2 regions of the Streptomyces sp. NPDC023157 genome follow, and region 2 is predicted to be linked to the other one. Evidence: riboswitches for the same ligand, from Rfam matches in the RefSeq annotation. Region 2 holds a riboswitch; the other holds the start of a gene.
The links. Region 2 has a riboswitch for ZMP and ZTP ahead of ACZ3ZE_RS16080 (serine hydroxymethyltransferase). Riboswitches for the same ligand answer to the same signal wherever they lie in the genome.

Region 1: it holds a riboswitch for ZMP and ZTP, as region 2 does, so the genes downstream of both, ACZ3ZE_RS22110 (bifunctional 5,10-methylenetetrahydrofolate dehydrogenase/5,10-methenyltetrahydrofolate cyclohydrolase) here and ACZ3ZE_RS16080 (serine hydroxymethyltransferase) in region 2, are expected to answer to the same signal.

The regions. Positions count from the first base shown of each region.
Region 1 covers NZ_JBVHIL010000006.1:33,013-36,404, forward strand. Annotated here, with positions in the region: gene ACZ3ZE_RS22105 (GAF domain-containing protein) at 1-1,275, opposite strand, end outside; ZMP/ZTP riboswitch at 1,511-1,616, shown strand; gene ACZ3ZE_RS22110 (bifunctional 5,10-methylenetetrahydrofolate dehydrogenase/5,10-methenyltetrahydrofolate cyclohydrolase) at 1,645-2,499, shown strand; gene ACZ3ZE_RS22115 (hypothetical protein) at 2,799-3,392, shown strand, end outside.
Region 2 covers NZ_JBVHIL010000004.1:242,991-246,382, reverse strand. Annotated here, with positions in the region: gene ACZ3ZE_RS16090 (polysaccharide deacetylase family protein) at 1-383, opposite strand, end outside; gene rocD (ornithine--oxo-acid transaminase) at 692-1,900, opposite strand; ZMP/ZTP riboswitch at 2,010-2,100, shown strand; gene ACZ3ZE_RS16080 (serine hydroxymethyltransferase) at 2,183-3,392, shown strand, end outside.

The sequences.
Region 1 (3,392 bases), on a different contig from region 2:
TTGCAACCCCGTTGCGCCCGCCGACAGTTCGGCGTCCAGCGCGGTCAGCCGCGCCCGTACGGCCGGAGCCTGCGCCGCCGGTACGGCCGCGGCCAGCGCCCGCCACACCGTCACGTCGTCCTCACCCCACGCGCTGTACGCCCAGTCCGCGAGCAGTCCCGGGTCGGCCCGGTCCACCAGCGCCGCCCGCAGCCGCCCGGCCAGCCGCTCCCGGAGACGCACCACCCCCGGTGCCCGCGACCCCGGCAGCAGCGGCCCCGCGTACTCCCCGAGCGCCGTCGCCAGCGCCCCCGAGGCGAGCCGCCGGTCCACCGCCAGGAAGTCCGCGTCGACCTCCCCGGTCAGCCGGTACGGGCGCGACGCCAGCAGCTCCGCTCCGAGCAGCCCCCGCAGCCGGGACATCTCCGCCCGCAAGGTCACCGGGGTCACCGACTCGTCCTCGTAGAGCAACGTCAGCAGTTCGTCGCCGCCCACACCTTCCCGCCGGTGCGCCAGCACCGTCAGGATCTCGCTGTGCCTGCGGGTCAGTCGCAGCCGCCGCCCCGCCACCCGCAACAGCGCCTCGTCCCTGCCCAGCGCCGAGAGCCGCGGCCTTGCCCCGGCCGGGGCAGGGGACAGCAGCGCCAACTGCGACTCCGCCGCCCGCGCCACCGCCTGCACGAACGCCAGGCTGTGCGGATGCGCCAGACCCTCCCCACCCGTGATGTCCACCGCGCCGAGCAGCCGCCCGCTGCGCGGGTCGTGCACCGGAGCCGCCGCACACGTCCACGCCTGCGCCGGGCGCTGGAAGTGCTCCGCCGCGCACACCTGAACCGGCCGGTCCACGGCGAGCGCGGTCCCCGGTGCGTTGGTGCCCGCCGCCGTCTCGGACCAGCGCGCCCCCGGCACGAAGTTCATCCGGCGCGCGCTCCGGAGCGTCCCCGGGTGCCCCTCCACCCACAGCATCCGCCCCGCCGCGTCACAGACCGCGATCAGATGCTCGCCGTCCCGCGCGTACGCCCCCATCAGCTCCCGGATCACCGGCATCGCCGCCGCCAGCGGATGCTCCTCCCGGTGCCCCGCCAGCTCCTCCTCGTCGAGCTCGACCCGCGCCGCGCCGTCCGGGCTCACCCGCGCCCGCACCGAGCGCCGCCACGACTCAGCGACCAGCGGCCGCACCGGCGGGACACCGAGCGCACCCCCGGCCGTGAACGCCTCATGCGCCCGGCGTACGGCACCGGCACCGGCACCAGCGCCGGCACCGGCAGCGGAACCGGCGCCGGCACGCGAATCCAGTCCGTCCGCCGCCCGCCCCGCCGGATCCGCCGCAGCCCCCGCCCCCGGCGTTCCCGCCGCCCCCGCCGCACCCGTCACCGCACCGCTCAACTCGGCCTCCCCGGCGAGGCCGTTCGCCTCGTGGACGTCATCGTCCACGTCATCGTCGTGCGCGCGCGAGGCGCCGACAAGCGTCCGTGCGGCCTCGCATATGCCGCCTGTCCGGTACCCGTCACGGTGACCGTCACGTACAGTGGTGCCGGGCCGTGACTGGCGCTTGAGGTGGATCACCACCGGGGAGCGGCCCGGCGGACGCGCTCACCCGCGCGGCCGTGTCGCGGTCGCGCGCCTGGGCATCCACCGGTCATCGTCGACGCCCAGGAGTGGCCCATGTCCACCAGCACCGCCCGCCTCATGGACGGCACAGCGCTCGCCCGCCGCACGGTCGAGGAGACCGCCGCCCGCGCCGCCGAGATCACCCGCCGCACCGGTGTCACCCCCTGTCTGGCCACCGTCCTCGTCGGCGCCGACCCGGCCTCCGTCACGTACGTCAAGATGAAGCAGAACCGGTGCGCGAAGGCCGGAATCCGCTCCAAGCACGTCGAGCTGCCCGCCGACACCACCACCGAAGAGCTCGTCGCGGCGATCACCGCGCTCTCCGAGGACCCCGAGGTCCACGGCATCCTGCTCCAGCACCCCGTCGGCCCGCACATCGACGAGCGCGCCGCCTTCGAGGCCATCGCCCCGGAGAAGGACGTCGACGGCGTCACCATGGCCTCCTTCGCCGCCATGGGCTTCGGTCTGCCCGGCTTCGTCTCCTGCACGCCCGGCGGCATCATGCGCCTGCTCGACGCGTACGACGTCGAGCTCAGCGGCAAGCGGGCCGTGGTCGTCGGCCGCAGCGCCATCCTCGGCAAGCCGGCCGGTCTGCTGCTCCTCGGCCGCGACGCCACCGTCACCTACTGCCACTCCCGCACCACGGACCTCTCCGCCGCCATCCGCGAGGCCGACATCCTCGTCGCCGCCGTCGGCAAGCCCCAGTTCATCAAGGGTGAGGACATCAAGCCGGGCGCCGTGGTGATCGACGCCGGCTACAACCCGGGCAACGTCGGCGACGTCGACTTCGACAGCGCCGCCGAGCGCGCCTCCCTCATCACACCCGTGCCCGGCGGCGTCGGCCCGATGACCATCGCCGTCCTGCTCGCCCAGACCGTCGAGGGAGCCGAGCGCCAGCTCGGGCTCTGATCCGTACGGTCCAGGGGCTTGCCCCGGTGCCCGGCCGATGCCTGGCCGACGCCCGCCTGGCGCCTGTCCCGGCGCCAGCTCGGCACCTGCCGGGCGCCTGCCGAGCACCTGTCCCGGTTTGCGCGGAGGTGTCCGTCGCCGCCGTCCCCGGACCGCCGGTTCGCGCAGTCCGGGCCCCGCTCCTCGGGCCGTGATCAGGGTCTCGCCCCAGCAGCGGGATTGTCACGGTTCTGTACGAGCGGTGCCCAAGTCACGGATATCGCTCGCCACATGGGCGATGCCGGGTGAACCTGTTCCCTATGCTCCACCCGCCGACGGCATCCCCGTCCCGCGGCGCCCGGGCCCCTCGGCGGCCGGGCGCCGGTGCTCTGCTCGTCGCGGCGCTCGCCGCGGTCCTGCTCCTTTCCGTCGCCTTCACCGCGCGCGGCGGCACCGACGCCCGCGCGCCGCGCGCCGTCGGCCCCGCGCGCGCCGCGGCCGACACGGCGCCGCCGCCGGACGCGGGACCCGCCGGAGGGCGTGCCGACACGCCGTACGACACGCCCGGCCAGCATCCCTCCGCGCAGGGCGAGAGCCCCTCGCCCCTGCCGACGCGGACGGTGGCGCCGACCCGATCGGCGAAGCCGCGCCAGGTCCGCACCGCCTCCTCGTCACCCACCCGCTCCGGCTCCGGCTCCGGTTCCACCCCCGCGGCGACCGGCGGGACGACAGCGCCCCCGCGGTCCACCCCGAGCCACTCGAAGGCGCCCTCGGGCACCCCGTACGACCGGCTGCGTGTCGGCGACTGCTTCGACATCGACCGCGACGCGCCCGGCACGATCGTCCGTCGCACCTGCGACACGCCGCACGACGCCGAGGTCGTCGCCCGGCTGCGGCTCACGGGCCGGTACGCC
Region 2 (3,392 bases):
TCGGCGTTCTGCCCGGCGGCGTCGAGGGTGGTGAGGTCGGGATGGTTGACGGTGTGGTTCTCGACGCGGGACCGCCCCTGGTCGAGCAGGGTGTGGAAGTAGCCGGAGTCGTACGAGTAGGCGCCCGGCAGCAGGAAGAGGGAGGCGGGTACCCGCCGGTCGAGCAGCAGCTTGGCGGCGGCGGGATCGTGATACCAGCCGTCGTCGATGGTGATGAAGACGACGGGGTCGCCGGTCTCCACGTGGGAGACGACCGGGACGGGCTCGGGCCAGGCCGCGAGCGGGGCGGCCTGGGCGGAGCCGCCCAGGCCGCCGAAGAGCGCGAGGGGAACGAGCGCGGCGAGCGCACCACGCAGGGCACGATGCAGACGTGGTCTGGACATGGCCGAATCATTGGCCTAGACCAACTACCGTGTCAATGCCCCGACTTGACCCGATCGCCGACGAGGCGGGAGGGGGCCGGGGCCGGAGGGTGGGGGTGTCCGGACGTGGCGGCGCCCGTAACGAGCGAAGCGAAGTGAAGGTCGCAGTCCGGCCACCCCCACCCGGAGGCCCCGGCCCCCGGCGGGGCACCCCGGCTCACCCACCGGTCAGGCGCCCGGCCAGGCGCCCCGCCCGAACAAGGTCCCGCCCGCGCACCCCCACCCGCGCACCCCCACCCGCGCACCCCCGGCCAGCCGCCCCCCTGGGCTCACCCCCCGGCCAACACCTCCCGCAACTGCTGAAGCCCCCAGTCCAGATCCTCCTTGCTGATCACCAGCGGAGGAGCGATCCGGATGGTCGACCCATGGGTGTCCTTCACCAGCACCCCCCGCCCCATCAACCGCTCGGAGATCTCCCGCCCCGTACCCCGCGAGGCCACGATGTCGACCCCCGCCCAGAGCCCCCGCCCGCGCACCGCCTCCACGGCGCCGCCGCCCACGAGCAGCCCGAGCTCCGCGTGGAGGTGGTCACCGAGTTCGGTGGCCCGCTGCTGGTACTCGCCGGTCTCCAGCATCGCGATCACTTCGAGGGCCACCGCGCAGGCCAGCGGATTGCCGCCGAAGGTCGACCCGTGCTCACCCGGCCGGAACACCCCGAGCACGTCCCGGTCGGCGACGACCGCCGAGACCGGCACGACACCGCCGCCGAGCGCCTTGCCCAGGATGTAGACGTCCGGCACGACCCCCTCGTGCTCGCAGGCGAAGGTCCGCCCGGTCCGCCCGAGCCCGGACTGGATCTCGTCGGCCATGAACAGCACGTTCCGCCGGGCCGTGAGCTCCCGCACCGCGCGCAGGTAGCCGGCCGGCGGGACGAGCACCCCGGCCTCGCCCTGGATCGGCTCCAGGAGCACCGCCACGGTGTTCTCCGTGACCGCCGCCTCCAGGGCGGTAAGGTCGCCGTACGGAACGATCTCGAACCCCGGCGTGTAGGGCCCGAAGTGGTCCCGTGCCTCGTGGTCGGTGGAGAAGCTGACGATCGTGGTGGTGCGGCCGTGGAAGTTGTTCCCGGCGACCACGATCTTCGCGTGCCCGTCCGGCACGCCCTTCACCTCGTACCCCCACTTCCGGGCCGTCTTCACCGCCGTCTCGACGGCCTCGGCGCCGGTGTTCATCGGCAGCACCGCGTCCTTGCCGCACAGCGCGGCCAGCCGCGTGCAGAACGCGCCGAACCGGTCGTGGTGGAAGGCGCGCGAGGTGAGCGTCAGCCGGTCCAGCTGCGCCCGCGCCGCGTCCAGGAGCCGCGGGTTGCCGTGCCCGAAGTTGAGGGCGGAGTACCCGGCGAGCATGTCGAGGTAGCGGCGCCCCTCGACATCGGTCATCCAGGCGCCTTCGGCGGAGGCGACGACCACGGGCAGGGGGTGGTAGTTGTGGGCGCTGTGCGCGTCCGCTGCAGTGATCTCGTCTTGCGTTCTCGACACGGGATCTCCGATCGTCCTGCGGCCAGGGGCGGGTGTGGCCCCCTTTTCTTATCGTCGCTCGCATGCCGGACGGGGAAACCTGAGCTGACGGCGCGCCCGCTAGGCTGGAAACACGCGCGGCGACTGGCGTACGGGGAAGCGACCCCGGGGGAGCCGCGCGCGGCAGACCACACGAGGTGCCGCCCGCCTGGGCATCACGGGAACCGACCGGGTCCCGCGTGGCGCCGCACGAACGAGCCGCGGCGCTCGGGGGACCGTCCACCCGACCCCCGGAGCGACACCGTGACTCCCACCGCCTCCCCCCAGCCCGCCGCCGGCCGGCACCCCGCGCTGACGGCCGCCGACCCCGACCTGGCCGCCCTCGTCGACGCGGAGGAACGCCTCCAGGCGGAGACCCTCCGCCTCATCCCGAGCGAGAACTACGTCTCCGCCGCCGTCCTGGAAGCCTCGGGCACGGTGCTGCAGAACAAGTACAGCGAGGGCTACCCGGGCCGCCGCTACTACGAGGGCCAGCAGAACATCGACCGGGTCGAGACCCTGGCCGTCGACCGGGCCAAGGCCCTGTTCGGTGTGGAGCACGCCAATGTGCAGCCGTACTCGGGCTCTCCGGCGAACCTCGCCGTGTACCTGGCGTTCGCGCGGCCGGGTGACACGGTGATGGGCATGGCCCTGCCGATGGGCGGCCACCTGACCCACGGGTGGGGCGTCTCCGCGACGGGCACGTGGTTCCGGGGCGTCCAGTACGGCGTACGCCATGAGGACGGCCTGATCGACTTCGACCAGGTGCGCGACCTCGCCCTCAAGGAACGCCCGAAGGTGATCTTCTGCGGCGGCACGGCGCTGCCCCGCACGATCGACTTCGCGGCGTTCGGGGAGATCGCGAGGGAGGCGGGCGCGGTGCTCGTCGCGGACGTCGCGCACATCGCCGGCCTGATCGCGGGCGGCGCGCACCCGTCGCCGGTGCCGTACGCCGACGTGATCTCCACGACCACGCACAAGACCCTGCGCGGCCCGCGCGGCGCGATGCTGATGTCCCGCGAGGAGCACGCGAAGGCCCTCGACAAGGCGGTCTTCCCCGGCCTCCAGGGCGGCCCGCACAACCAGACCACGGCCGCGATCGCGGTGGCCCTGAAGGAGGCGGCCCAGCCCTCCTTCCGTACCTACGCGCACGCCGTCGTCGCCAACGCGAAGGCGCTCGCCGAGGCCCTGCTGGCCCGCGGCTTCGACCTGGTCTCGGGCGGCACGGACAACCACCTGATCCTGATGGACCTCACCCCGAAGGAGGTCCCCGGCAAGATCGCGGCGAAGGCCCTGGACCGGGCGGGCATCGTCGTGAACTACAACACCGTCCCGTACGACACCCGAAAGCCCTTCGACCCCTCCGGCATCCGCATCGGCACCCCCTCCCTCACCTCCCGAGGCCTGGACGTCACGCACATGCCGCAGCTCGCCGACTGGATCGCCCGAGCCGTCACGGCGGCCGACAAGGCGG